3 regions of the Aminobacter sp. NyZ550 genome follow, and region 3 is predicted to be linked to each of the others. Evidence: predicted binding sites of a transcription regulator. Region 3 holds the regulator's gene; each other region holds the start of a gene.

Region 1 (9,861 bases), 2.4 Mb from region 3:
TGGAGGAACTCGTCGACATCCAGGGCCAGCCTCTCGGTGTCGCCGACGGGCCGGGCGCCAAGCCGATCGAGATCCGCGAAGGCGGCATCGAGTTCAAGCATGTGACGTTTCACTATGGCACGCATGCGAACCCGCTCTACCGGGACTTCTCGGTGTCGATCAAGCCGGGCGAGCGTGTCGGCCTTGTCGGCCATTCAGGCTCGGGCAAGACGACCTTCGTCAAGCTGATCCAGCGGCTTTACGATGTCGGCGGCGGCAAGATCACGATCGACGGGCAGGACATCGCCAAGGCGACGCAGTCGTCGCTGCGTTCGCAGATCGCGATCGTGCAGCAGGAGCCGATCCTGTTCCACCGTTCGCTGGCCGAGAACATCGCCTATGCCAGGCCGGGCGCGACGCAGGCCGAGATCGAGCACGCGGCAAAGCTCGCCAGCGCGCATGATTTCATCCAGCGCCTGCCCAAGGGCTACGGCACGCTGGTCGGCGAACGTGGCGTCAAGCTGTCGGGCGGCGAGCGTCAGCGTGTGGCGATTGCCCGTGCCTTCCTGGCCGATGCGCCGATCCTGATTCTCGACGAGGCGACGTCGAGCCTCGATTCGGAATCGGAGGTGCTGATCCAGCAGGCGATGGAACGCCTGATGGTCGGGCGCACGACGCTGATCATTGCGCACCGGCTGTCGACAGTGAGGGCGCTCGATCGGCTGCTCGTCTTCGATCGCGGCGACATCGTCGAGGAGGGCCGGCACGAGGCGCTGGTACGGCGCGACGGCGGTATCTACCGCCGTCTGTTCGAACGCCAGGCACTGGAGCTCACCAAAGGGCTCGTCTAAGTCACGAACGGGCCGCGAGAGATCGCGGCCCGTTCGTCATTCTGAAGCAGCCCGCAAGAAGATGTAGCCCCATTGGTCGGCTTCCATTCGCGCTCTGGTTGCTTTATTTCTGGTGCAGAGGTGCGGGGGCGCCGCCTTGTCAACGCAAAAGCCATCCGCTACGCCCCGATCATGACAGTTACAGTTCGCTTCGCCCCTTCGCCCACCGGCCGCATCCACATCGGCAATGCGCGCACCGCCTTGTTCAATTGGCTCTTCGCCCTCAAGCACAAGGGGCGGTTTGTCCAGCGCTTCGACGACACCGATGTCGAGCGCTCGCGCCAGGAATTCGCAGACTCCATTCTCTACGACCTGCACTGGCTCGGCATCTTTCCCGACCAGACCGAATACCAGTCGCGCCGCTTTGCCAGCTACGACGCCGCCGTCGACAAGCTCAAGGCATCAGGCGTGCTCTATCCCTGCTATGAGACGCCCGAGGAGCTCGACCTGCGCCGCAAGGTGCGGCGGACGCGCGGCCTGCCGCCGGTCTATGGCCGCGAGGCGCTGAAGCTCACCGATGCCGAGCGCCTGTCCTACGAACATGACGGGCGCAGACCGCACTGGCGTTTCCTGCTGCCCAATTTCGTCTCCGATCCGTTCGAGACCCAGCGCACCGACGTCCATTGGACCGACATCGTGCGCGGCGAGGAGACCGTCGATCTGGCGTCGCTGTCCGATCCGGTGCTGGTGCGCGAGGACGGAACCTATCTCTACACGCTGCCATCGGTTGTCGACGATATCGAGATGGAGATCACCCACGTCATCCGTGGCGACGACCATGTCACCAACACCGGTGTTCAGATCGCGCTGTTCCGCGCGCTCGGCGCCGAGCCTCCTGTTTTCGGTCACCACAATCTGCTGACGACGGCTTCCGGCGAGGGCCTGTCCAAGCGCACAGGTGCGCTGTCGATCGAGAGCCTGCGCGACGGCGGCATCGAACCGATGTCGGTTGCCGCGCTCGCCGTGCTTGTCGGCACGTCGGAGAATGTCACCGCGGTGCCCAACCTTCGCGACCTTGCCGAAAAGTTCGATCCGGCCGCGACCTCGAAATCGGCGGCGAAGTTCGATCCTGAGGAACTGGTGGTGCTCAATCGGGCGCTGCTGCACCACATGTCCTTTGACGAGGTGCGTGATCGCCTGATGGTGCTCGGTGTCAGCGGCAACCACGCCGAAGCGTTCTGGATGGCCGTTCGCGGCAATCTTGACAGGCTCCAGGACGCCGTGGCGTGGTGGCGCATCCTGCGCGAAGGGCCGCAGCCGGCTGTCGAGATCGCCGACGAGGACCGCGAATTCGTTGGCCAGGCGCTCGACCTTCTGCCCGAAGAGCCGTGGGACAGCAATGTCTGGAAGGACTGGACGGCCAAGGTGAAGAAAGCGACCGGCCGCAAGGGCAAGGCGCTGTTCATGCCGCTCAGGCTGGCGCTCACCGGTCTTGAGTCGGGCCCGGAACTCGCAGATCTGTTGCCGCTTGTGGGGCGGGAAGGAACGTTGGCCCGACGGCCCTGACCTTGCGGTTGGGATCTGGTGCCGGACGAGGCACCGCCTGCGCCTGCGGTTCCTCCACCGGCCTGGCCTGCGGGGTGCTAGGTACCGGGCGTCCTTCGCCGGCGATGACCGAAAAATTCCTGTCCAGGCTGACATTGCAGCCGCAGGCCGGAACGCGCGGCAGGTCGAGACGCTTGTAGCGATAGGCTGTCGCAAGATTGCGGTAGGGCTGGCCGGAGCGGGCTGAAACCATGCTCTCCTGTGGCTGGCCGGCATTGAGGTGATAAAACAGCTCGATCTCGGTTCCAGGGCAGCTGGCTTCGCAATTCTTCTCGTCGCGCTGGAAATCCGAGACATCGGCTGCATTCGACATCGGGAAGAAGTATCCGTCGCAGGTGCGCACGCACAAGGTGCGGTATTCGCCCAAGCCTTGTTGCTGGCTGCGGCCGATGACGATGTGTTGCGGATAGCTTTCAATGAAGCTCAGGCTGGTCGCCTCGCCGCCGCGGATGACGGTCGCGCCGGCTTGCTCCGTCGCGCGATCGTTGCCTGCGCCTTCTTCCGTCTTCTTGCCCTGGTCGTTGCAACCCGCGAATTGCATCGCATCAAGAATGCGGATGCGCTCGCGCCGGACGTTCCTGTTCGGTCGCGCGGTCTGGCCGTCGAGCTTGCCGAGATTGTCCTGCATCTCAGCGATCTTGGCATTCAGCGCGGCGCACTGAGCGATGACGTCGCCCGAGATCGCCCTGTCGCAGCCGAGGTCGGAAGCCCTGATGCGGGCGAGGTCGATCTGGTCTTGCTGGGTGGCGGCGGCAGCGGCGAACTCGTCGGGTTGGGCGAAGCTGCCGGTTGCCTGGGGCGGCAAGTTGGCCAGTTCGACCTCGAGTTCCAGGCATTCCGCCGAGACGGCTTGCGACAATCCGGTGGTCAGCAACGACACGGCGACTGCGGCCAACAAGGCGATGGCTGGCCGCTTTACCGGGAATTTGCTTCTGCCGCGCCCGAACATCCCGCTTTCCATCGCCGCGCGACGCGCGGAACATGCCTCGGTTCGAACCCTAGCGCCGACGAGGTTAACCGTTTCTTTGGAAACGGCTAACCCGTGCCCGATCAGGACGCCGCGTGCGCGCGCTGCGACGCTTCGACGACGGCGAGTGCCGTCATATTGACGATGCCGCGCGAGGTAACTGAAGGCGTCAGGATGTGTGCCGGCTGCGCGGTGCCGAGCAGGATCGGCCCGACATGCAGCGCGTCCATCATCGTCTTGACCGTGGTCAGCGCGATGTTCGCCGCATCGAGATTGGGGAAAACCAGCAGGTTGGCTTCGCCCTTCAGCGTCGAATGCGGGAAGACACGCTGGCGCAGCACTTCCGACAGGGCGGAATCGCCATGCATTTCGCCGTCGCTGGCGAGTTCCGGCGCGATGCGCTTCAGGATCGCCGCCGCCGCCCGCATCTTCTGCGCGCTTTGCGAGTCGCGTGAGCCGAAATTCGAATGCGACAGCAAGGCCGCCTTGGGCTCGATGCCGAAACGACGGATCTCGTCGGCCGCCAGCATCGTCATCTCGGCGATCTCTTCGGCGGTCGGATCGACGGTCACGTAGGTGTCGGTGAAGAACAGCACGCCGCGCTGCGAGATCAGCATCGACAGCGCCGACAGATCGCGATCCTTGACGCCGTCGCGGGCGCCGACGATCAGCGTGACGTTGCGCAGGTGCCGCTCAAAACGGCCTTCCAGGCCGCAGATCATGGCATCGGCATCGCCGCGCTTCAGCGCGATGGCCGCGATGACCGTGTTGTTGGTGCGCACCATGGTGCGCGCCGCCTCGGGCGTAATGCCCTGGCGGCCGCCGAGGTCGATCAGGTGGTCGACATAGTGACGGTAGCGTGGATCATCCTCGGGATTGATGATGTCAAAGTCGACACCCGGCCGGATGCGCAGACCGTAGCGCTTGATGCGGACCTCGATGACATGCGGACGCCCGATCAGGATCGGCTTGGCCAGCCCTTCCTCCAGCACCACCTGGGCGGCGCGCAGCACGCGCTCGTCTTCGCCGTCGGCGTAGATGACACGCTTGGATGTTGCCTGCTTGGCGTTGGAGAAGATCGGCTTCATCACCAGGCCGGAGCGGAAGACGAAGCGGCTGAGCTTGTCGACATAGGCGTTGAAGTCGGCGATCGGGCGGGTCGCCACGCCGGTTTCGCAGGCCGCCTTGGCAACGGCAGGCGCGATCCTGAGGATCAGCCTGGGGTCGAAGGGCGAGGGGATCAGGAAGTCGGGGCCGAAGGTCGGCGTCTCGCCGGAATAGGCGCGCGCCGCGACATCGGACGGTTCTTCGCGCGCGAGCGCAGCAATTGCGCGCACGGCAGCCATCTTCATTTCTTCATTGATGGCACGCGCGCCGCAATCGAGCGCGCCGCGGAAGATGTAGGGGAAGCACAGGACGTTGTTGACCTGGTTCGGAAAATCAGAGCGTCCGGTGCAGATCATCGCGTCGGGACGGGCGGCACGCGCCACTTCCGGCATGATCTCGGGATTCGGGTTGGCCAGCGCCAGGATCAGCGGCTTGTCCGCCATCTCCGACAGCAGTTCCGGCTTCAGCACACCGGCTGCCGACAGGCCGAGGAAGACGTCTGCGCCGCCGATGACATCAGCCAGGACGCGCGCGTTGGTGTCCTTGACGTATGGGTCCTTCCAGCGGTCCATCTCCTCGACGCGGCCCTTGTGGGCGACGCCGAAACGGTCGGTGACCCAGATGTTCTCGACCTTGGCGCCGAGGGACACCAGCAGGTTGAGGCAGGCGAGTGCCGCGGCACCAGCGCCCGAGGTGACGATCTTGACGTCCTCGATTTTCTTGCCGGCGAGTTCCAGGCCGTTGAGAACGGCGGCCGCGACGATGATCGCGGTGCCGTGCTGGTCGTCATGGAAGACCGGGATGCGCATCTTGGCTTTGAGCTGCTCCTCGACTTCGAAGCACTCTGGGGCCTTGATGTCCTCGAGGTTGATGCCGCCGAAGGTCGGCTCGAGCGCCGCGATCGTCCTCACCATCTGCCCGATCTCGGGCGCGTCGATCTCGATGTCGAAAACGTCGATGCCGGCGAATTTCTTGAACAGAACGGCCTTGCCTTCCATCACCGGCTTGGATGCCAGCGGGCCGATATTGCCGAGACCGAGCACGGCTGTGCCATTGGAAATCACGGCGACCAGATTGGCGCGGCCGGTATAGTCGGCGGCGGTCTCGGGATCATCCTTGATGGCGAGACAAGGGGCGGCGACGCCGGGCGAATAGGCCAGCGCCAGGTCGCGCTGGTTGCCGAGCGGCTTGGTCGCCTGAATCTCGAGCTTGCCGGGAATGGGGTGCTTGTGGAAGAAGAGCGCGGCCTGATCCAGATCGGACAGTGCTTCCTTCTTCTTGTCTTCCCCAGCCATGTCCCGCTCCTTCAGAATCCAACAGCAAAGGCCGTTATTAGCACGGCCAGCACGATTTTCGAGGCTTCAACGGCCAAATGGACGTTGAATCACTTTCAAGCGCCGGAACTGCAATCATTCCAGCGACTTGCGGGTGGCGGTTGAGAGATTGATTCGGTCTTTTGTGAGGCTTGGCTGAAACAGCGCGTCCTTGCGACGCGCTGTTGGCTGCCTTTGGGATAGGTTCGTGCCGCCGTGAGCCTAGAATGAGCTCACGTAAAGCCCGCCGTCGACAGGAATGTTCTGACCGGTCATGTAGCCTGCATGGGTCGAGCACAGGAAGGCGCAGATCTGGCCGAATTCTTCCGGCGTACCGAGGCGGCCGGCTGGTATGCCGGCGCTGAGGCGGGCGCGGCGCGCAGCACCTTCCGCCGGATCCTCGATGCTGCCGGGCTCGTGCGGGCCGCGCAGGCGGTCGGTGTCGAGCTTGCCGGGCAGCATGTTGTTGATGGTGACGTTGCGGTCGGCGACAGTGCGCGCAACGCCTGCCAGGAAGGCTGTCAGGCCGGCGCGGGCGCCGGAGGACAGGTCGAGGCCGGGGATGGGCGTGTAGACCGACAACGAGGTGATGTTGACGATGCGGCCGAAGCCACGCGCCGCCATGCCGTCGATGACAGCTTTGATCAACTCGATGGGCGTGACCATGTTGTTGGTGACGCCGGCAAGGATCTTCTCGCGGTCGAGCTCTCGGAAGTCACGGTAGGGCGGACCGCCATTGTTGTTGACCAGAATGTCGGGGTCAGGGCAGGCGGCGAGCAGGGTCTTCTGGATCGCCGGATCGGAGATGTCGCCGACGATTTCGGTGACCGGCACGCCGTAGCGTTGACGAATTTCGGTTGCCGTGCGGCTCAGGATGCCGGCGTCGCGGCCGTTGAGGAACAGCTCACAGCCGGCTTCGGCCAGCGCCATCGCGCAGCCCTTGCCGAGGCCCTTGCTTGAGGCGCAGACGATTGCCTTCTTCCCGCTGATGCCGAGATCCATGATCGTTCTCCTGTCGGTGATGACCCAGCCTAGAACTGCCCGGTCAAAGCCGCAACCGTCATACGGCTGTTGCATGAATCTGGGCATAGCCACGGCAAAAGCAACGGGTCGATTGCCATGTCCGGCACGAGCACACGCAATTTTCGCACGCTGTTCATCTCAGATGTGCATCTGGGATCGAAGGGAGCGAAGGCCGATTTCCTGATCGACTTCCTGCGTCACCACGAGGCCGAGAAGATCTTCCTCGTCGGCGATATCGTCGATGGTTGGCGCCTGCGCCGGTCCTGGCATTGGCCGCAGACACACAACGACGTCGTCCAGAAATTGCTGCGCCAGGCGCGCAAGGGCACCGAAATCACCTACATCGCCGGCAATCATGACGAGTTCGCCCGCAATTTCCAGGGCGTGCATTTCGGCGGCATCGTCGTTGCCGATCGGGCCATCCACGAGGCGGCCGACGGCAAGCGTTTCCTGGTCATCCATGGCGATCAGTTCGACGCGGTGGTGCAGAACGCCCGCTGGCTCGCCTATCTCGGCGACTTCGCCTATGACGCGGCGATGGCGATGAACCGGCTGGTGGCGCGCTTCCGCCGCACCTTCGGCATGCCATACTGGTCGTTTTCGTCCTGGGCCAAGGTCCGGGTCAAGAAGGCCGTCAACTTCATCGGCGCCTTTCAGGACGTGCTGACCGAGGAAGCGCGGCGTTCGGAAGTGGACGGCGTCATCTGCGGCCACATCCACCATCCGACGATCGAGAATTTCGACGGCATCCAGTACATCAACACCGGCGACTGGGTCGAAAACTGCACGGCGGTCGCCGAGGATTTTGATGGCAGCTTCGTCATCCTGCACTGGCCGCACGTGCTGGCGGGCAAGCTGGTCAACGAACCCTTCGTGCCGATGGTCGTCGATCAGCGCGCCGACAAGGCAGCCGCCTGAACGGAACGACATCGATGTGCAGCTCCAGATATGCCTCGCGCCCATGGCGGGATGGACCAGGTCATGCGGCAATTGCCGCGCCGCGCGTTGCCGAGACGCTGCTAAGACGGGCACGGCGGCTCGGCGCGCACCACTTGCCGATGGAAGCGCAGGCTATGCCGCGCCTTGGCCGATAAGGCCGTAGCAGCTGGCCCAAGCTTTGGGTAAATGCTCGGCCCCGTTGGCTTTCGTGGCGTGGCCGCCCATGGTAAGGGATCAGGCAAATCGGTGAGGCTTGGTTGGTTCGGGTCGCGCCCGGACACACTTACCCACCATGACATTACCGCCACTCACGCCAGAGCAGCAGGTCAAGCCACGACGCTTTGAGCTGCGAATCTCCCTGCTTTTCGCAGCACTTTTCGTGCCGATGGGCGTGCATCTGCCGTATTTTCCGCTGTGGCTCGAAGCCAAGGGATTCGATCCCGAGCAGATCGCCATCGTGCTGTCGGCGCCAATGTTCCTGCGCGTCATCACAACTCCATTGATCGCGGCCATGGCCGATCGTGCCAAGGACCGCGCCAACGTCTTCATCTTCCTGGCTGCATCGTCCCTGCTTTTGTCGCTCGGCTATTTCCTCGAGCCGACCTACCTCATCGTCTTGGCCGTCTCGCTGGCGCTGGCCGTGGTGTGGACGCCGCACTCGCCGATAGCCGATTCCCTCGCACTCTCAGGTGTCCGCCGCTTCGGATCGGACTATGCCGCCATGCGCATCTGGGGGTCGATCGCCTTCCTCGCCGGCAGCCTTGGCGCAGGCTTCATCCTGTCGCTGACCGGTGCGGACGCGGTGCCGACGATCATCTCGATCGGCCTGCTCGGCTGCTTCCTGATGTCGTTCATCTCGCCGCGCCTTGGCCGACCGCGCAAGGCTTCACCGCTCTCGGCGACCGACATGCAGGCGGCGCCAAAGCTGTTCAACCGCTATTTCCTGCTGATGGCCGGCGGCACCGGCGTCATCATCGGCAGCCACGGCTTTCTCTATGGCTTCGTGTCGATCTATTGGAAGTCGCTCGGCATCAACGAAACGATCGTCGGGTTGCTGTGGAGCTGGGGCGTGGCGGCCGAAATCGTCATGTTCATGTTTTTCACGCGGCTGTTCGGCAACAGATCGACGGCACTGGTGCTCGTGTTGGCGGGCGCAGGCGCTATCGTCCGCTGGGTCGCATACCCGTTGATCTGGCCGCTCGGTCTGGGTGTACCTGGCTTCTTTGCCGTCCAGAGCCTGCACGCCGTGTCGACAGCGCTGGTTCTGATTGGCGTGCAAAAGCTGATCGCCGAGTCGGTTCCGGAAGAGCGCACGGGCGCTGCCCAGGGTGTTGCCTATTTCGCCAACGGCATGTCGATGGCGATCGTGACGCTGCTGTCCGGTCCGCTCTACCAGCGCTTCGGCGTCGACGGCTTCTATTTCATGGCGGCGGTCGCCGCCTGCGCTATCGTGCTTGTGCTGCTTGGATCCCGTTCAGCCCCAAAGTTCGGGCAGGGGCGGCGACACCATTGAACCCTCGTAGACAAGCCCCGGCGAACGGTCGCGCGCCAGGAGCAGCGGGCCGTCGAGGTCGACGAACTCGGCGCCCTGGGCGAGCAGCACCGCAGGCGCCATGGCGAGCGAAGTGCCGACCATGCAGCCGACCATCACCTGGAACCCGATCGCGCGGGCCTGGTCGCGCAGTTCGCGTGCTGCCGTCAGCCCACCCGACTTGTCGAGCTTGATGTTGACGGCGTCGTAGCGGCCCTTGAGCTCGGCGAGATCGGCGGCGATGTGGACGCTCTCGTCGGCGCAGATCGGCACAGGATGTGGGATGCGGCCGAGGATCTGGTCGGCGCCGGCGGGCAGCGGCTGTTCGATAAGCGCGATGCCGAGCTGGGCGGCAGCGGCAAGGTTCTCGGCGATGTTGGCATCGGTCCAGCCTTCATTGGCGTCGAGGATGATGCGGCTGTCGGGGGCGGCTTCGGTGACCGCGCGGATGCGGGCGATGTCGTTGTCGCCGCCGATCTTGACCTTGAGCAACGGCCGCGCCGCGTTGGCGCGGGCCTGGGCTGCCATAGTCTCGGGTTCGCCGAGCGACAGCGTGTAGGCGGTCTC
Region 2 (9,861 bases), on a different replicon from region 3:
AGTCCTCCCAGACTTCCAGTGTAATGGAATATATTCCATATTTTAGAGGCTAGGCTTTTGTCGGTTGTTGTCAAACCATTTCTGCCGATCCAGTGGCATTGATGCTTGGGCCAATGCACGTCGATCCCTCTTCGCCGAGCTCCTTCGGGGCGCGGAGGTTCGCCCGGTTAAGACCGGCCCTGATGGCATGGAACGGCGTGCCCACGCCCACACGGCCGTGAAGCTTGGCGTTGCGCTTCGGTTGTGGAGCGGCGCCGCGTCAGCGGTCCCTGATCTGGTGGAGCTGATGCCTGGACCGCGGCTGGATCTCGATATCGCCAGGCGACATGGCCTGCGTCTGGTCTTTCTGCCATGGTCGAACCTGCCGAGATATATTGTATATATATACTTAAATTTATGTGCATCTTAAAAGCAACTTCATGAATAGAGGATAGTTTGATAATTGATCACCTCCATAGGTCGCATGGGGGTGCGGTGTGGTCGCGTCAAGTATCTTTCCCGAGATGCAACAGACAGGTGCGAATGGCTCAAAAGTACAGACTCTCAATTATTCAGTCTCAGGTGATACGGACTCTGATAGCTTTAAATCTTGGCAACAGCTTCTGGCGTCGCTGTTCAGGGTGACGCGGCCGTTTCATCGGCGAGAGCATGGTTTTTTCGCCTCGCTGACCGTTTACCACCTAGGCTTGGCGCTGGTTCTGCACGGAAAGAGCGATGCCGTGCGCTACTCGCGATCCGATGCCTGGACCCTGCGCGATGACTTGGATCATCTTTTCATCCATGTCTGCAGCCAGGGCGGCGGCCATCTCAGGCGCGCCGGCGAGAACAGGCGACTGAACCATCTCGATGTCGGGATCGTCGACCTGGCAAGCCCGCTCGATTTCGTCGCCTATGCCAGCGAAAGCGTAAGCCTTGTGTTGCCGCGATCGCTCCTGTCGCCGACCACCGGCGAACTGGACAGGCAGCATGGCCGCATTCTGTTGCGGGACACCCCGGTTGGCGGTCTGCTTGGGCAGCACATCGTGACCTTGTGCCAGACGGCGCCACGGCTATGGCTCCACGAGGCGGTGGCGCTCGCTCGGGTGACGGCGAACCTGGCCGACACATGCCTGGGCATCGGCGCCGTCTCGTATCCGGCGCCCACGACGACGTCTCACGGCGGTCTCATGCGGTCCATCCGAGGTTACATCGAAGAGCGGCTGCATCAGCCGGAACTGGCGCCCGAAGAACTGGCCTCAGCGTTCCTCATTTCGCGAAGCCAACTCTATCGGTTGTTCGAGACATCTGGCGGCGTCAGGCACTACATCAGCCGCCGCCGCCTTCGCCGCGCGCTGCTCGACATCTGCAGCCCGGCCCTTCGCCATAGGCGTATCGGCGACATCGCCTACGATCTCGGCTTCAGGAATGAGGCTCATTTCAGCCGGATTTTCCACGACGCCTTCGGCAGTTCGCCCCGTGCCGCACGCGCTGCCAGCAAGCGCGGAGATGCTGAATGGCTCGCGGTCGCCTCTCCCGCACCGGGCGGTAATCAGTTGGAGCATTGGCTCAAAGAGTTGATGGCTGGGTGACCTACCCACAGGCGCCTCGCGGTGGAGAGCCAGCAGAGCTTGCTGGGACAGACAGACATGTTTTTGGGACGCCAGCCGGAGGACGGGCCTCCGAAATTGCGACAGATTATATTTAGCGGCGTGGCGAAAGGTTACTTAAAATACTACGAAATATTCTTGGAGCTAAACAAAAATTCTAAGTGTTTCGTGGAATTTAGGCGCGCTTCGCGGCGATTTCTGTTGTGTCTGATTTTTGTCAACCATAGTTCCAGGAGGCCAAAATGGCTAAGCTGCACATCTACAAGAAGGTCGGGAATACATGGACGAAGATCGCCAATGGTGACGGCACCGTCAGCACCGACGAGCCGTTCACGGTTACCTTGTCGTCAGGGTCCGTCACCAGCGGAAACACCTACGACATCAGGCAAGGCCAGTCGGTGACCGGCGACCTGTGCAATTGCACTGCGGTCAACGGCAAGAACGCGACCTTCAGCGCGGCGGCGGCCGACGAGGTGGAGACCTACGAACGGGATGTCGCACGGCAGAGCCTGGCGAGCTTCTACGCGGCCCTGGACGCGGTGTCCAAGGCAGTGACAATCCTTGTCGATCTCGATGACCTGGCCACGCTCAAGACCAACAACTACGCCATGTGCTTTGCCAAGAAGGTCGCCTCCGGCAGCGACGGCGGCAGCTACAACGTCGTCTGGCAGTCGCTGACCAAATATGTCTACAGCACTGCCTTCTCGTGGACGCCTCAATTCTCGCTGTTCGGTACCAATGTCTTCGCCGACACGGTGACGGTCACGGCGACAACCAACCAGCGGGCGCTCGGCCTCGGCCAGCAATGCCTGCTCGACACGAACGGTATCCTGCAGCCGCCGGCGACCGGCGGTCCAGTCACCGGTGTCTCCATGCAGAACCAGTTCGGCCTGATCCACCCGGCGCTGAGCCAGATCTCGACGCTGAACGGCGTCCAGCAGACGACGCCGCTCTACGTGGCGCCCAGCGGCATGGTTCAGGGCTCGGTGACGCTGACCCCGATCGACACCGTGATGGTGTGGTTCCAGCAGGACATCGCCACCTCGACGATGTTCAGTTCGGCTCGCTCCATGTCCACCGAGATCGACCTCACCTCGACCAACACCGCCACCCGCCTCTACAAGGGCGGCCAGTGGTCGACCCCATCCTGACCTGCAAAGACTCCCGGGCGGCGCTCGTCGCCCGGGAGGTCTTTCGCGGCAATGCAATACCCCCTCACCATCGTTCGGCGCTCGTCGCATCTGTCATGAAACCATCATGCTGTTGTCATCGCGCTGAAATCTCATTGCCCCAAACGAGGACCGCAATTCCGTTCAGGCAAAGAGGTTTCCCATGTCACGCAAGCTCCTGCTTTTGACGTCCGCGCTGGCGGCGTCCGCAGCCATCCCCGCTTATGCCGACCAGGCGTTCAACCGGATCGCCACCTTCCCGGTCGCAACCAATCTGCCGGCTGGCGTCGACGCCGCGACCCTGACCTCGTCGGAGATCATCGCCGCGACCGAAGACGGCATGACGCTGGTCTACTCCGACAGCCCGCTCGGCGCCGTCGGCTTCATCGACATCACCGACGCCAAGGCGCCGAAGGCTGCCGGTATCGTCAAGATCGAAGGCGAGCCGACTTCCGTCACGGTCCTGGGCGGCAAGGTCTTCGCCGGCGTCAACACATCGAAGACCAAGCAGGAGCCTTCGGGCAACCTGACCATTATCGACCTCGCCTCCAAGGCAATCGACGCCTCCTGCGATCTTGGCGGCCAGCCGGACTCGGTGGCGCTGAGCAAGGATGGCAAGTTCCTCGCCATTGCGATCGAAAACGAGCGCGACGAAGAGCTGAACGAAGGTGCGCTGCCGCAGCTGCCGGCCGGCAATCTGAAGATCGTCTCGTTGAAGGACGGTACCGCCGACTGTGCGTCGATCAGGACGGTCGACCTGACCGGTATCGCAGCGGTTGCGCCGGAAGATCCGGAGCCGGAATTCGTCGCCTTCAACGAAGCTGGAGAGATCGCCGTCACGCTGCAGGAAAACAACCACATCGCCATCGTGGATGCAGCATCGGGCAAGGTCGTCTCGCATTTTTCGGCAGGCGAAGTGACGCTCGAAAACGTCGATACCAAGAAGGATGGGGCGCTCAGCTTCACCGGCAAGGTCGAGAACGCTGTGCGCGAACCCGACGCGGTGAAGTGGCTCGACAATGATCGTCTCGTCGTTGCCAATGAAGGCGACTACAAGGGCGGTGCGCGCGGCTTCACCATCTTCTCCAAGTCAGGCGAAGTGCTCTACGAGTCCGGGCCATCCTTCGAATACCAGGCCGCCGCCGCCGGTCACTATCCCGACGCCCGCAACAAGAAGGGCATTGAGCCGGAAGGCCTGGAGTTCGCCCAGTTCGGCGGCCAGAAATACATCTTCGTTGCCGCCGAGCGGGCGTCGCTGATCGGCGTCTACAGAGACACCGGCAAGGAGCCGGAATTCGTCCAGCTGCTGCCCTCGGGCATCGGCCCCGAGGGCCTCGTCGCCATCCCGCAGCGCAACCTGCTGGTCACTGCCAACGAGACGGATCTCGTCGAGGACGGCCTCGCACGTTCGCATGTCATGGTCTATGAACTCGGCGAAGGTGCAGCCAACTATCCGCAGATCGTGGCAGCTCCCAACGAAGACGGCACGCCGCTCGGCTGGGGCGCACTTTCGGGTTTCGCCGCCGATCCCAAGGAAGCCGGCAAGCTCTATGCGGTGTCGGACTCGGTCTACCGCTCGGCGCCGGCGATCTTCACCGTCGATACGACCAAGACCCCTGCCCTGATCACCGCAAAGACCGTCGTCACGCGTGACGGCAAACCGGCGCAGAAGCTTGATCTCGAAGGCCTGGCACCGGATGGCAAGGGCGGCTTCTGGCTCGCCTCCGAAGGCCGTACCGACAAGCTGACCCCGCACGCCATCTTCAACGTCAACGCCAAGGGTGAGATCAAGGAAGAGATCGCGTTCCCGGCCGAGCTGCTGGCGCACGAGACACGCTTCGGCCTCGAAGGCATCACCACGCTTGGCGAAGGCGACGACCTGACCCTGGTCATGGCGATCCAGCGCGAATGGGCAGACGACCCCAAGGGCCAGGTCAAGCTCCTGGCCTACAAGCCCAAGGACAACGAATGGTCGGCGGTCCGCTATCCCCTCGACAAGACCGAGAAGGGCTGGGTCGGCCTGTCGGAAATCACCGCCCATGACGGCAAGCTGTTCATCGTCGAACGCGACAATCTGATCGGCCAGGAAGCTGTCAACAAGCGCATCTATTCAGTGGCGCTCGATGGCTTCAAGCCGGCCAAGCTCGGTGGCGAACTGCCGGTGGTGGCAAAGACCCTGGTGCGGGATCTCCTGCCCGACCTCAAAGCAAGCAACGGCTACGTCGTCGACAAGGTCGAGGGCTTTGCCATCGATGCGTCGGGCGAAGCCTTTGTCGTCACCGACAATGATGGTGTCGACGACTCTTCGGGCGAAACGCTGTTCATCCGCCTGGGCAACATCGCTGCCATCAACTGACAAGATGGCATGAGCCAAACGGAAAAGCCGCGGATTGATGCCGCGGCTTTTTCTGGTCCGGCTCAGCGGAAGTTACATGCTGCTCGGAGGTTCAGTCGATCTGCAAGACCAGCGCCGGATGCAACTTTTTCAGGTTCGGCAGCGACTTCGACTGCCATGGGATCTCGGAGCTGCCGCGCACGACGAGCTGCACGTCTGGGTGTTTGCGCACCTCGATGGTGAACTTGGCCAGAAGGTTGATGCCGGATGAGTTGAGAAACTCGAGGTCGGTCAGGTTGAGCGTCATCGTCTCAGGCTTTTCAGCCAGAATGGCGGTCATGACAGCCAGCACCGGCGCATAGGCTTCCGAGCCGGCAAGCCGCATGGAGCCATCGAAATAGATATCGCTGTTTTCGGTCCAGACGCGATAGTCATCGGTTCTTACTTCCATGTGCGCCTTCATTCTTTCCTAGTGAGCCTGCGAGATCGGGATCGTGGCGTAGGTCTCGACGTGCACCCGGTTGCTGGACTCAACCGGGCTGAAGATCCATGCCAGTCTGGCGCCATAGTCGCTCATCAGCGTCAGCAATCCAAGCCCCGAGCCGGTAGCATCGGGGTCGGCGGCATTCGCCTCGATTTGCTGGATCAAAAGGTCTCCCGGATCTCCTATGGTAATCTGGGAGAGAAGCTTCTGAAACGTTATCGCGGTCTTGTCTGCCACGACGTTGGAAACCTTCACCTTGAAATTGTTTGAGTCCATCGATGCTTCGACGATGATCTCGCCCGGCTCGCGAAACTTCACGGCATTCTCGATCAGCTCGTTGACGAGGTATCCAATGCTGTGGCGCACTTCCTTGTAGTCGTTTCGCGACGCGTGGAAGGGCAGCGCGAAAAGATCAGCGATGAAGTCCGAAGTCGTTGCGCAGTGGTGCCATTTCAGGTCCAGCGGCCCGTCAAACAACCTGACGCGGCTGATGTTGTCCCGCATGCCCATCGCAATGTCGGCCGGTCCATACATAGTTGTCATGTGCTCACCTGTGCCTCATGACGACGAGTGTAATGTCGTCGTGTATCTTCCGTGTGCCGATATACGCCATCAGGTCGTCGACAATTCCGCTCTTGATCTCTTCCGCGCTGCTACCGTAGCGTGATCGTGCACTTTCGCTGAGCCGGTCGAGGCCGAACAGTTTGCCGCCCGTTCCTTCAGCCTCGGTCACGCCGTCGGTGTGAAGAATGATGACGTCGCCGCTGCTGAACGGGATGTTGCGAGTGGCGACAAACGGCGAGATGTCCCGTTCGAGGCCGACCGGCAAGCCGAGGTCGAGCGTGTCGATGCGCTCGACCTTGCCCCCGTCGCGGACGACAAGCACCTCTTCATGCTGACCCGACAGAACCAGGCGCTCGTCTTCATAGTCGAGGAAGGCCAGTGACAGGTGCTTGTCGGAGTTGGTGCGCTCCAGGTTCTTGAAGATGGCGCGGTTCAAGCGGTCGAGGAACTGGCGGGGATTGTCCTCGCCGGTCTCCTGCAGCGCGCGTGCCACCGACTGCACCATCAGCATCAGCACGCCGCTCTCGAGACCGTGTCCAGTGACGTCGCCAATGCCGATCTTCAGGCGGTGCCCATCCTGTAGGACGTCGTAATAGTCGCCGCCGACCTCGTCTGCCGGCCGCATGTAGGCCGCGATCTCGATACCCGGGATCAGCGCCAGTTCGCGTGGCTTGGGCAGCACCATCATCTGGATCTGGCGCGCGACGTCGAGTTCGGCGCCGAGCCGCACATTTTCGCTGCGCAGCTTTTCGTTGAGCGTCGAGATTTCGACATTGGCGTCTTCGAGATCCCTGGTGCGCGCGTCAACCAGCTGCTCGAGGTTCTCTGTGTGGAAGCTGATCTGCTCGGCCATGCGGTTGAAGGCCACACCGACCTCGCCCACCTCATCCTTCGACGGGATGTTGACGCGGACGGAATAGTCCTTTGCCTGCAGCCTCCTGGCGCCAGCTGCAAGCGCGCTGAGGCCTGCCGTGATGCGCTTGGACAAGCCAAACACTGCGGCAAACACGATCATCAGTGAAACGATGATGGCCAGGAGCTGATAAAGCAGAATCCGGTTGGTCGCCTTCGAAATGCTGTCCTGCGCTGCAAACAGCGCAGCATAGATCTCGCGCTCGGGCACGACGATGCCGACCGACATCGCCTGTTTTTCGATAGGCCCGGTGGTCCATAGGTTTGTCGGCTTCAGCCCCTTCAGGACAACGATGTAAGGGACGTCCTCCCCGTCCTTCTCCAAGAGGACATGCTGAATCGCACCGTCATTGCTGCTGTCGAGGTCGAGGGTTGCGATCGCTGGTTGGGTGCTGGCACGCAGAGAGCGCTCGAGGCCGGTAACCCCGTCCGTGCCCTTTTCATTTGAGGAAACCAGCCCGATCGTCGCTTCGCTCTTCGCGTTGATGGCGACCACATTGCCGTTCGGCATCGTGAGGAAGCCGAAACCCGTTTCGGCGATCTTGACGTTCTCGACGATCTCGGCGAGCTGGTCGAGGGTGATATCGGCGCCGGCGGCACCTGCCACGCCCGTGCGGTCGCGCGTCCACAGCGGATGGAAAAAGCTGACGATCAGCTTGCCGGTGATCGCGTCGGTATAGGGCGCGGTCTGGGTGATGTCGTTGTCAGGGATGAAACGCGACGCCGGATCGAGCGCCCATTTCTGCCACGAGCCATAGATGCCGGGGAAAAAGAACTCCCAGAATTCCGAATTGTTGTGGCCGGGATAGAGGCGATCGAAAGTCTGCGCCTGGTCCGTATAAGGCGCCGTCCTGAAGATCGGGCGCTCCTTCGGGCCAATGTAATACATCTGCAGCTTTGACGAACCGCTGGTCAGCAGGCTAGGCGCGACGAGGTCGAGCACCGCGCTGTTTTCAATCTCATCCTGGACCGCCGGCAGCGGCTTGTGGTCGGGGCCAAGCAGGTAACCCCAGACGCTGACCACGGAAGGTGCGCCTGGCAGGTTCTGCGCCCACTGTCCCTTGGTGTCATAGACCACATTCACCGAGGCTGCGGCCTGGTTTGCCAGCGTGGCGCCGACCTGCTTCTGCCGGTCAGGGTCGTCGATCTGCCCTTGTATGACGCCGGCAAGCGTCTTGACGTCGGCATGGACCCGGTCGAGCAACAGGTCGACCCGCGACGCCGTCGACTCGGCATAGGAGCGGATATACTCCTGGTTTGCCGTCGTCAGGCCGGCGCCGACCTCGGAGGTCGCGTCCTGGGACAGCCGCTGCACGTTCCACAGCGCCAGGCCGCCGCTCATCAGCAGGTCGAACAGCACTGCTCCGCCCACCACCAGCACGAACTTCGCGCGGAAGGAATGCAGTCCGAAACGAGGGGTGTCCTGCATGTCCGTGCTCATAGTGGCTTCTGCCCTGAGGCAGCCCAGATTGGCCAACCGGCATACCCCTTCGGGTGGAGGGCGGCCGAGATGTGGTCCTTGAACCCTTGCCTGAACTGCTTGATGAACTCGCCGGAATCGCCGCGCTTGACGGCCATGTCGCCGGCATAGACGTCTTCCCATGCCGCGATCATATCGGCAAAGTCCTTCGGGTCGCCGTCGAGATTGGTGACCATGAACTGTTCGACGCGGATGTCGTCGAAGCCAGCATCGGCCAGATAGCGCCGGCTCTTGGGCCCGAGCTCGACGTCCATGTCGAAATGTTCGAACAGTTTGGCTACCTCGTTGTAGGTCCAGCGGATGCTTTCGCCGCGTGGTTCGCCCAGGCAGTGCGAGTTCTTCTCGTTGGTGATGTAGACCCGGCCACCCGGCTTGCAGATTCGGAACAGCTCCTTGAGGATCTGCGCCGGACGATTGAAGATCTGCAGCGAGTGCCGGCAGGTGACGAGATCGAACTGGTCGTCATCGAGCAGCATCTCGGAGGCATCGCCATAGGTGTATTCGATGCCGGTGATGTCGAACTCGCTGGCGACGTTGCGGGCGTAGGCCAGGCTCGACTTGGAGTGATCGAGGGCGACGATCCGCGACGGCTCGAACTCCTTCTGCACCAGCACCGCAAAATCACCGATGCCGCAGCAGATGTCGGCCATGACGATGCCCGGCCGCATGCCGTGACGCGGCAAGATAGAGCGTTCGTGACGCCAGGTCATCTTGGTCTGGGTCCGCAGGATGGGAATGAACCCACCCTCTTCTAGGAAGCTCTGGCCGGGGTAGAACTCGCTGTCATATTCCTCGACGGTGATACCCGGCTCGATCTTGCTGAGACGGCCGAATTTGCGCGTCGTCCAGCCAACGACGCTGGAGGTAATGACGACAAATCTCAGGTCCGGCCTGACCCGGCAGGCGTCGATGATGACGCGTGAAAAGGCATGGAACGCAGTGTTGTTCATCTGCGCGAGGCGTCTGACGTTGATGTAAAGCACGCCGCGGACGCTTTCGATGGATTCTTTCAGCAGGCCCAGGCTGGGCGCCAGCTCGTCAATCGTTTGCGGGCGTACCGACCCGGCAAGCGAGAATTCCTGGTTGTTCAGGTCGAAATGCGCCTTGAAGCGCCCTGAAATACTGGAAGGGGCAGGGTGCGCAGTCAATTTGCCAGGCCCCCGAGCGGGAGGTCGACAACGATCGTGACCGTATCGGCATCAACCTCTTCAAGCCGAAGCGTGGCGTTGTAGTTGACGGTCAGTTCGAGAAGCATCATGTCGCGGCTAGGCGCGACATCGCCTGAAAGCGAACTCAGGTAACGCGCCTGCCGGTCGGCACCCTGGACCCGC
Region 3 (9,861 bases):
TTTGACCAGGAAATGCACCTGGGCAAAGCCCATCACCATGCCGATCAGGCCTTCGGCCGACCCGACCGACAGGTCGATATTGCGCATGACGATAACCAGCACCATGCCGGTCGCCATAATCGCCACGGCAGACGCTTGCACCGACAGGTTCCACAGATTGCGAGCGGTTAGGAAGGTGCGGCTGTCGAATTCGAACGGGTTGACGCCAAGGCGCAAGCTCGAAATCACCTGCAGCCCGACCCAGATCAGGAGCAGCGCACCGACCATGCCGAGCATGCGCGTATCGATCTCGGTTGCCTTGAGAAAACGTCCGACCGGGCTGAGTTCGGTCGTTCGCGCTCGGTCTGCCGGCGCGTTGGTTGTCGTGTCTGTCATTGTTACCTCCCGACCGGATAGCCGTCTAAGCGGCAGCCGGTGTGCGCATGATAGGGTCAATCCGCCATGTCATGAAGCGGGCGCTTTTGAAAAACGCCGCGGGCAAGCCGCGGCGTTTGACCGACCGGATCGAACCGATCTCAGTTGCAGGCTGCGACCGAACCGGCCGCCACGCCCTGGCAGACCACGTCCTTGCCAACCCAGCCGGCGTCGATGACGACGTTGAGGTTGTCCTTGGTGATCGGAACAGGCGTCAGGAAGACCGAGTTCAGCTCGAGGCCGCCAGGCGTCTTGAACTTGGTGACGTTGGCGATCTCTTCCATCTTCTTGCCATCGGCGAGCTGCGAGGCGATTTCGGCGGCGTTCTTGCCGAGCTCGCGCGCGTCCTTCCACACCGAGACGGTCTGAGTGCCGAGCGCGATGCGGTTCAGCGCGGCATGGTCGCCGTCCTGGCCCGACACCGGCACCGAGCCGGCAAGGCCCTGTGCCTGAAGCGCTGCGATCGCGCCGCCGGCGGTGCCGTCGTTCGAAGCCACGACCGCGTCGATCTTGTTGTCGTTGGCGGTCAGGAACTGTTCCATGTTCTTCTGGGCATTGGCCGGCAGCCAGCCATCGGTATAGGCCTCGCCGACATTCTTGATCTTGCCGGCGTCGACGGCCTCCTTGAGCACTTCCATCTGCCCGGCGAACAGGAAGTCGGCGTTCGGATCTGCACCGCTGCCCTTGATGAAGACGTAGTTGCCTTCAGGCTTGGCGGCGAACACGCCCTTGGCCTGCATGCGGCCGACTTCCTTGTTGTCGAAGGTCAGGTAGAAGGCGTCCTTGTTCTCGATCAGGCGGTCGTAGCCGACAACAGGAATGCCTTCGGCGACGGCCTTGTCGACAGCCGGTCCGATGGCCGAGGCGTCCTGAGCGAGGATGATCAGGGCGTTGGCGCCCTGCGAGATCAGGCTTTCGACGTCGGTCAGCTGCTTGGCCGGCGACGACTGCGCGTCAGCCGAGATGTACTTGTCGCCGGCGGCCTCGATGGCGGCCTTCATGGCGGCTTCGTCGGTCTTCCAGCGCTCTTCCTGGAAGTTCGACCAGGAGACGCCGATGACCTTGTCCTTTGCCGAAGTCACTGCCGTAAGCGACAGAGTCATGGCAACGCCCGCCAGGATGGCGGTGGTAAACTTTTTCATTATTTCCTCCCTGCGCCCAATGGGCGCGCCTACTTCGCGATAGCCCTTGGAGAAGCTCTTTTTTTCGAGCCTCGAAAAAATACTGACTCAATGCCCGGCCACTGTCAACATGGTTTCGCGAGCGCTCCTTATTTTTTTCGGAGCCCGAAATAAATAGAGACATTTGGCGCTGGCTCTGTCACAATCACTTGGCGCGTAAGGGACTGCCGCTTAAGAAGGGCAGCGCTTCGCCGGGAGGAAGACGAGCACATGTCGGTCGGCATACGTCACGACGATCTGAGACGGCGCAACCGCGCCATGGTTATATCCGCGGTTCGCCGAGCCAGCCAGCCATCGCGCACCGAAATCGCCGCCACCACCGGCCTCAGCCATTCGACGATCTCGACTATTTCCTCCGATCTCATATCAGAAGGCATCCTTGCCGAGGCCAAGTTCAGCGAACCCGTCTCCATGAAACGGGGGCGGCCGCAGGTCGGGTTGATGCTCGATGCCGACGCTGCGTCTGTCGTTGCGGTCGTGCTCTCGCTCAACAGCCTGTCCGCCGCCATCATCGACTATGCCGGCAACACCGTGACCGAAGAGACCCGGCGGCTTGTCACGCAGCAGATGCCTGCCGAGGCGCTGGTCGACGAATGCGTCGGAATGGTCCGGCGCCTGATCGACAGGGCCGGCACTTCGGGCGGCGCCGTTCTACGCATCGCCATCGCCGTCCAGGGCATCACCGACGCCGCCTCGCGCAAGCTGTTGTGGTCTCCGATCACCCGCTACGACGACATCCCCTTCGCCGACCGGCTGGAGCAGGAGTTCGGCGTACCTGTTTCGGTCGAGAACGACTGCAACATGATCGCCGAGGCCCTCCGCTGGCGAGATCCGATGCGTTATCGCGACGACTTCATCGCCATCCTGCTCTCGCACGGCATCGGCATGGGCCTCGTCATCAAGGGCGAGCTGTTCACCGGCACGCAGTCGTCGGGTGCCGAGTTCGGCCACATGATCCATCGCCCGGACGGCGCGCTTTGTCGCTGCGGCCGCCGCGGCTGCATCGAGGCCTATGCCGGCAACTACGCCATCTGGCGCAACGCAAGGGTTGGCGACGAAAATGCCGAGCCGCTGGCCGACCTGTCCGACGACGACATCAGGGCCGTGGCCGATGCGGCACGTGACCATGATGGCCCCGAACGCGAGGCCTTCCGCAAGGCCGGCGAAGCCATCGGCTTTGGTCTCGGCTCGATGTTTGCGCTGTTCGACCCCGCCCCCCTCGCCTTCGTCGGCGTCGGCGCAACCGCCTTCGACATCATGGAGCCACATGTGCGCGCGGCCATCGCCAAGACGGCGGGCGGGCTGCACTCGAAGGCGATCTCCTTCGACACCGAACCCAACGAGGTTCCACTCAAACGCGAGGGCGCGATGATGCGCGCGCTGCTTGCCGTTGATCAGGAGATCATTGCCGCAGGCACGGCTCCACGCCGTGCCGGTGCCGACGTCGCCTAGCTGAGCGGAAAAGAGCCCGAAGCGGCTCAGTCCTCGCGGATGGCGTAGCCGGCACCGCGGATGGTCCGGATCACGTCAGGCATGCGGCCGTTGTTGACCGCCTTGCGCAGGCGCCCGACATGCACGTCAACGGTGCGCTCATCGATATAGATCGTCTCGCCCCAGACATTGTCGAGCAACTGGCTGCGCGAGAACACGCGGCCCGGGTGCCGCATCATGAATTCGAGCAAGCGGAATTCGGTCGGCCCGAGCTTGATCTCGCTCTTCTTGCGGTAGACGCGGTGCGACTCGCGGTCGAGCATGATGTCGCCGACCTTGAGCACCGAGGACAACACCTCGGGTTTGGCCCGGCGCAGCAGCGCCTTGACGCGCGCCATGAATTCCGGCGTCGAGAACGGCTTGACCAGATAATCGTCGGCACCGGTCGAAAGGCCACGCACCCTGTCGCTTTCCTCGCCCCGCGCCGTCAGCATGATGATCGGCAGGCGTTCGGTGTCGGGACGCATCCTGAGCCGGCGGCACAGTTCGATACCCGACAGCGCCGGCACCATCCAGTCGAGCACCAGCAGGTCGGGCACGTTTTCCTGGAGCCGGATCTCGGCCTCGTCGCCACGCGTGACGACCTCGACCTGATAGCCTTCGGATTCGAGATTGTAGCGAAGCAGCACGCCCAGCGGCTCTTCGTCTTCGACGACCATGACCTTGGGAGCGATCATTGGCTATACCTTGTCCTTGCGCATGGCCGCTTCTGGACCATGCGCTGATTTAACCTATGCAGCGCCCCCGCGCCAAACGCATGCGGTTGCGGAAATGCTCAGGCCGGAACCGTCGTCGTGGTCTCGTCGACCTTGGGCCGGTTCAGCGGCAGCTGCGTACCCGTCACGACGAAATAGGCGTTCTCGGCGATGTTGGTGACATGGTCGCCGATGCGCTCGAGGTTCTTGGCGCAGAACAGCAGATGCGTGCAGGCCGTGATGTTGCGCGGATCTTCCATCATGTAGGTCAGGAGTTCGCGGAACACGGCGGTGTACTGGATGTCGATCTTCTGGTCGTCGGCGCGCAGATCCTTCAGGCCCTCGGCCTGACGCGCGACATAGAGATCGACGACGCCGCGAACCTGGCCAAGCACCAGCTGCGCCATCGCATCGATCGAATGCGAGAGATTGCGCGGGGTCGGCGACTGGCCGACGGCGCCGACCCGCTTGGCAATGTTCTTGGCGAGGTCGCCGATGCGCTCGAGGTCACCCGCCATGCGGATGGCACCGACCACGGCGCGCAAATCCTGCGCCATCGGCTGGCGCTTGGCGATCAGCGTGATCGCCGAATTGTCGAGATCGCGCTGCTTGGCGTCCATGATCGTATCGTCGGCAACGACGTTTTGCGCCAGTGCCTGGTCGGACGTGAGAAGCGCGCGGATGGCGCCGGCCACCATTGCGCCGGAAAGATCGCCCATGTCGCGGATGAGCTGGTCGACGTGCTGAAGTTCTTCGTCGAAGGACCGGACTGTATGTTCGCCCATGATTTCTTCCTCGTATCGTGTGCCGCGACGAAACCCACTCAGCCGAAGCGGCCGGTGATGTAGTCCTGCGTCCGCTTGTCGTCGGGGTTGGTGAACATCTTGTCGGTCGGGCCTTCCTCGACGAGATAGCCGAGGTGGAACATCGCCGTGCGCTGCGACACGCGCGCCGCCTGCTGCATCGAGTGCGTGACGATGACGATCGTGTAGTTCTCGCGCAGTTCGTCGATCAGCTCCTCGACCTTGGCGGTGGCGATAGGGTCGAGCGCCGAACACGGCTCGTCCATCAGGATCACCTCGGGCGAAACGGCGATGGCGCGCGCGATGCACAGGCGCTGCTGCTGCCCGCCCGACAGGCCGGTGCCGGACTCAGTCAGACGATCCTTGACCTCGTTCCAAAGTGCCGCCTTCTTCAAGCTGGACTCGACAACCGCGTCGAGCTCGGCCTTGCTGCGCGTCAAGCCATGAATCTTCGGGCCGTAAGCGACATTCTCGTAGATCGACTTCGGGAACGGGTTCGGCTTCTGGAACACCATGCCGACGCGGGCACGCAGTTCGACGACATCGATCTTGGGATCGTAGATGTCTTCATTGTCGAGCGTGATCTTGCCGCCGACGCGAGCGCTGTCGATGGTGTCGTTCATGCGGTTGAGACAGCGCAGGAAGGTCGACTTGCCGCAGCCCGACGGGCCGATCAGCGCCGTCACCTGGTGCTCCCGGATATTTAGATCGACGCCGAACAACGCCTGCTTCTCGCCGTAGTGCACGATGACCTTGTCACCGCGCATTTTGATGGCTTCGTTTGGCTTGTTCATCTCGGAGCTCACTACCTCTTCGAGGGTCTTTTCGGTCATGATGTTCATAGCAAGATGTTCCTTGTCTACCAACGCCGCTCGAAGCGCTTGCGCAGGATCACGGCAATGGCATTCATCAACACGAGGAATGCGAGCAGGATCAGGATTGCTGCCGACGTCTTCTGCTGGAAGCCCGGTTCGGGGAAATCCGCCCACATGAAGATCTGTACGGGCAGGATGGTGGCCGGGTCGGTGAAGCCGCCCGGGATGTCGACGATGAAGGCGACCATGCCGATCATCAGGAGAGGCGCGGTCTCACCAAGTGCATGGGCCATACCGAGAATTGTTCCGGTCATGATCCCTGGCATCGCCAGCGGCAGGACATGGTGGAACACCGTCTGGACCTTGGATGCGCCAATGCCAAGGGCAGCCTCACGGATCGAAGGTGGGACCGCCCGCAGCGAAGCGCGCGAGGCGATGATGATGATCGGCAGCGTCATCAGCGCAAGCACCATGCCGCCCACCAACGGCGCCGAACGCGGCAGCCCGAACCAGTTGAGAAACACCGCAAGACCGAGAAGACCGAAGACGATCGAGGGCACCGCCGCCAGATTGTTGATGTTCACTTCAATCAGCGTGGTCCAGCGGTTCTTCGGCGCGAATTCCTCGAGATAGAGGGCAGCGGCAACGCCGATAGGGAAGGAAATCGCCAAGGTGACGATCATGGTCAGGAACGAGCCCACCACCGCACCCCAGACGCCTGCGAGTTCGGGCTCGCGGCTCGCGCCCGTAAAGAAGAAGATCGAATTGAAACGGCTCTCGACAAGATCTTGTGCCTTCAGCCCGTCCAGCCAGACGATTTCCTTGTCGCCGATCTTGCGCGAGCTTTCCGGCATGTCGATGACGCGAAGCTTGGCAGCTCCGTCGGCGGCAGGGGTCGTTGCATCGAGCTTGCCGATGGCCTGGCCCTTTGCGACGGCGCCGCCTCCAGGCGCGGCCGCGACTTCGCTGAGCTTGATCGTTGCGCCATTCATTTCGACCAGAAGCGACTTGGCCCCCGTCGTCAGGCGCAGCACGCCGTTCTCTTCGGTCGCGCCAGCATCACGCGCCATAGCGAGGATTGCGTCGCTGGAAAATGTGAGACCTACATCGCCGGCGGCCGCCGAGGGCGTCACCGAACCGGAAAGCGCCTGGACGCTTCCGGTACCCGCGAGCAGGCCCTTCAGGTAAAGATCTGCAAAATCGTCGACCGGCACCGCATAGTCCACCGTCTTGCCGAGCATGGAGGGCTCGGCTTCGACCGATTGGCGCAGCATGACACCGGCCCCTGTCGACACCAGGCCGCGCACCAGCCGACGGTCCTGGCGGCTTGTCGCTCCCGGAACCTTGGCGGCGAGCGCGTCCTGAACAAGCGCGTCGTAGTTCGCCTCACCGGGCTTCGCCGGGTCGACCTTTGCCGCCGAAAGATCGATGGGCAGCGTCATGTAGTTCATCCGCAGTGCCGGCCACGCCTGTGTGACGATGGTCGAAAGCAGGATGATCAGGAACAGGCCCGCAAGCGCCACCGCACCAGCGCCTATCCACTTGAAACGCAGCTCTGCCGCGTAACGCGCCTTCAGCCTTGCCTTCGCCGCATCGTCGGTGTGGACACTGCGCGGCCGTGCAGCCACGGCCGGAAATGAGGTCGTGTCAGTCATACTGTTCCCGATACTTCTTGACGACGCGCAGCGCGACGATGTTGAGGGTCAGCGTGATACAGAACAGCACCAGGCCCAAGGCAAAAGCGGCAAGTGTCTTGGCGCTGTCGAATTCCTGATCTCCGACGAGCAGCGTCACGATCTGCACCGTGACGGTGGTCACTGCTTCGAGCGGATTGATTGTGAGGTTTGCCGCAAGACCTGCCGCCATGACGACGATCATGGTTTCGCCAATGGCACGGCTGACTGCCAGCAGCATTGCCGACACAATGCCCGGCAAGGCAGCCGGGAGGACCACCCTGCGGATGGTTTCAGACTTGGTTGCGCCAAGGCCAGCGGACCCATCGCGAAGCGATTGTGGCACGGCATTAATGACGTCGTCGGAAAGCGAGGACACGAACGGAATGATCATGATGCCCATGACGATGCCCGCCGCCAGCGCCGATTCGGAAGCAACGCTGAGCCCCAGGCTCTCGCCGATGCCGCGGAAGAATGGGGCGACAGTCAGTGCGGCGAAGAAGCCGTAGACCACCGTCGGGATGCCCGCAAGGATTTCAAGGACCGGCTTGGCGACGGCACGGACCCCATGAGATGCATAGTCCGACAGATAGATCGCCGCCATAAGGCCAACTGGTGCGGCGACGACCATCGCAATGAATGTGATCAGCAGAGTGCCGGCAAACAGCGGCACCGCACCGAAGATGTCGGGATTGACCTCGCCGGCCCCGCTGCCGGCACCGGTGAAGGCGCTTTGCGGGCTCCAGTGTGTGCCGAACAGAAATTTGTAGATCGGCACCTGGGCGAAGAAGCGCAGCGACTCGAAGATCAGCGACATCACGATGCCGACCGTCGTCAGGATGGCGACAGCGGCGCACATGATCAGGAAAACGCGGAGAATACGTTCGACGATATGGCGCGAACGGAAAGCCGGGGCGATCTTGGCGTAGCCAAAATAGAGCCCTGCGGCGGCCAAAGCCAGACAGAGCGCCAGGATCAACCAGCTGCTCGTCGCATGAACCGACTTGAAAGCTTCGGCGGCCGCTTCCTTGGTGGCGTCCGTGAAACCGACGACGCCGCCGAAAGCGATCGCACGGGCATCGCGGGTAAACGCTTCTATCTCGGGCTTGCCGAGCGTGGCCAGCTCTGCGACAAACCGGCTCTTGACGATAGAGGCCTCAATGGCTGGCGTGGCTATGCCCCAGACGATGAGCGCAACAAGGGCTGGCCCTGCGCTGACCAGCGCCAGGAACATGCCATGCGTGCTGGGCAAGGAGTGAAGCTTGGAAATTTCTCCACCAACCGTCGCGAGCGATCGCGAGCGGCCAAGCCAATATGCAGCTATGAAAAGAGCGACAAGCGCAAAGACCAGATAGGTGACCATTCGGTGATATCCTGGACCGCTGTTTTCGTAGGTGCACTCGGGTGCCCCGACCTCGGCCGGACCCGCGAAGAAAGAAACATCCCGGACGGAGCGGCCGTCCGGGATGGTCTCAGGTGGGACTGATTACGAGCCCAGGCCCTTCAGAGCCTTTGCAGCTTCGGCAACCGAAGCACGCTCAGCGTCCGGCAGCGGGATCAGGCCTTTGTCGGCGAGGTAGCCCTCAGGACCCCAGGCGCCTTCGGACGTATATTCGGCGATGAATTCCTGCATGCCGGGGATCACGCCGACATGTTCCTTCTTGGCGTACACGAACAGCGAACGCGACACCTTGTACTCGCCGGATGCGATGTTCTCGAAGGTCGGCTCGACGCCGTCCACCTTGTGGCCCTGCAGCTTGTCAGCGTTCTGGTCGAGGAAGGAGAAGCCGAACACGCCGAAAGCGTTGGAATTGGCTTCGAGCTTCTGCACGATCAGGTTGTCGTTTTCGCCAGCTTCGACGTAAGCGCCGTCTTCACGAACTTCCGCGCAGGCCTTCTCGTTGGCGGCCTTGACTTCGTCCTGGCAGGCCTCGAGCATGACCAGCTCGACGAACGCGTCGCGCGTGCCGGATGTGGGCGGAGGGCCAAGCACTTCGATCTTGGTAGCCGGCAGCGATGCGTCGATGTCAGCCCAGTTGATGTAGGGGTTGGCAACGACCTTGCCGTCGATGGCAACATTCTTGGCCAGTGCCTTGAAGATCTGCTCCTTGGTCAGGTCGACCTGAGCGCCCGACTTGGCATTTGCGATGACGATGCCATCGAAGCCAACCTTGATCTCGACAGGGGTCACGCCAGCTGCCTTGCAGCTTTCGATCTCGCCGGACTTGATGGCGCGCGAAGCGTTGGTGAAGTCGGGGGTGTTTTCACCGACGCCCGAGCAGAACAGCTTCATGCCGCCGCCGGTGCCGGTCGACTCGACGACCGGGGTCTTGAACTTGCCGCCCTGGCCGAGCTTCTCGGCGACCGCAGTGGTGAACGGGAAAACCGTCGACGAGCCGACGACCTGGATCTGGTCGCGGGCCGAGGCATAACCTGCCGAGGCTGCGATCGCGAAGGCAGCAGCCGACGCAGTGAGAAGAGCTTTTTTCATTGGGGCCTGCTCCTGTTGGAGTATCTCTTATGACGCCTTTCCTCGGCGCCCGGTGAGCCAATAGCCCCCCTCTATTACAGTTGCATGACAGTTTCGTGTCACCCCTGTAACGATTGCTGTGCATGGCGCTGAAGGGGTCGTTTCCTCGGTCCTTTGCCGGCGCGAGGCAAACTACAGGCAGGCAACGAAAGCAAGCCGCCGACCCAACGGCAGGCCGGACTTTGTCGCCGCCGGCTGTCACATTTCCACAGTCTTCGAGCGCCGGACCAGCGTGGGTTCCGGATTCGGGTCAGACGGC

Evidence for each region. Region 3 encodes PhoB, which activates phosphate uptake and scavenging genes when phosphate is short. Its sites were predicted from a motif close to TGTCATNNANCTGTCAT; they were not measured.
Region 1: a site for PhoB is predicted at 6,860-6,876, ahead of N7E70_RS19180 (UDP-2,3-diacylglucosamine diphosphatase). Genes of this name have one in related genera too.
Region 2: a site for PhoB is predicted at 2,829-2,845, ahead of N7E70_RS28325 (esterase-like activity of phytase family protein). Genes of this name have one in related genera too.

What each region holds. Positions count from the first base shown of each region.
Region 1 covers NZ_CP114190.1:3,861,892-3,871,752, reverse strand. Annotated here, with positions in the region: gene N7E70_RS19205 (ABC transporter ATP-binding protein) at 1-830, shown strand, start outside; gene gltX (glutamate--tRNA ligase) at 1,002-2,375, shown strand; gene N7E70_RS19195 (DUF2865 domain-containing protein) at 2,293-3,294, opposite strand; gene N7E70_RS19190 (NADP-dependent malic enzyme) at 3,465-5,783, opposite strand; gene N7E70_RS19185 (SDR family oxidoreductase) at 6,024-6,803, opposite strand; gene N7E70_RS19180 (UDP-2,3-diacylglucosamine diphosphatase) at 6,921-7,742, shown strand; gene N7E70_RS19175 (MFS transporter) at 8,056-9,276, shown strand; gene dgcA (N-acetyl-D-Glu racemase DgcA) at 9,238-9,861, opposite strand, start outside.
Region 2 covers NZ_CP114191.1:208,848-218,708, reverse strand. Annotated here, with positions in the region: gene N7E70_RS28335 (helix-turn-helix domain-containing protein) at 504-1,568, shown strand; gene N7E70_RS28330 (hypothetical protein) at 1,829-2,737, shown strand; gene N7E70_RS28325 (esterase-like activity of phytase family protein) at 2,919-5,111, shown strand; gene N7E70_RS28320 (slr1659 superfamily regulator) at 5,203-5,541, opposite strand; gene N7E70_RS28315 (slr1658 superfamily regulator) at 5,560-6,117, opposite strand; gene N7E70_RS28310 (SpoIIE family protein phosphatase) at 6,122-8,479, opposite strand; gene N7E70_RS28305 (class I SAM-dependent methyltransferase) at 8,488-9,678, opposite strand; gene N7E70_RS28300 (ubiquinone biosynthesis methyltransferase UbiE) at 9,675-9,861, opposite strand, start outside.
Region 3 covers NZ_CP114190.1:1,468,719-1,478,579, reverse strand. Annotated here, with positions in the region: gene N7E70_RS07370 (sugar ABC transporter permease) at 1-375, opposite strand, end outside; gene xylF (D-xylose ABC transporter substrate-binding protein) at 516-1,556, opposite strand; gene N7E70_RS07360 (ROK family protein) at 1,806-3,047, shown strand; gene phoB (phosphate regulon transcriptional regulator PhoB) at 3,074-3,763, opposite strand; gene phoU (phosphate signaling complex protein PhoU) at 3,862-4,566, opposite strand; gene pstB (phosphate ABC transporter ATP-binding protein PstB) at 4,605-5,426, opposite strand; gene pstA (phosphate ABC transporter permease PstA) at 5,444-7,054, opposite strand; gene pstC (phosphate ABC transporter permease subunit PstC) at 7,047-8,435, opposite strand; gene N7E70_RS07330 (substrate-binding domain-containing protein) at 8,559-9,563, opposite strand; gene N7E70_RS07325 (response regulator) at 9,853-9,861, opposite strand, start outside.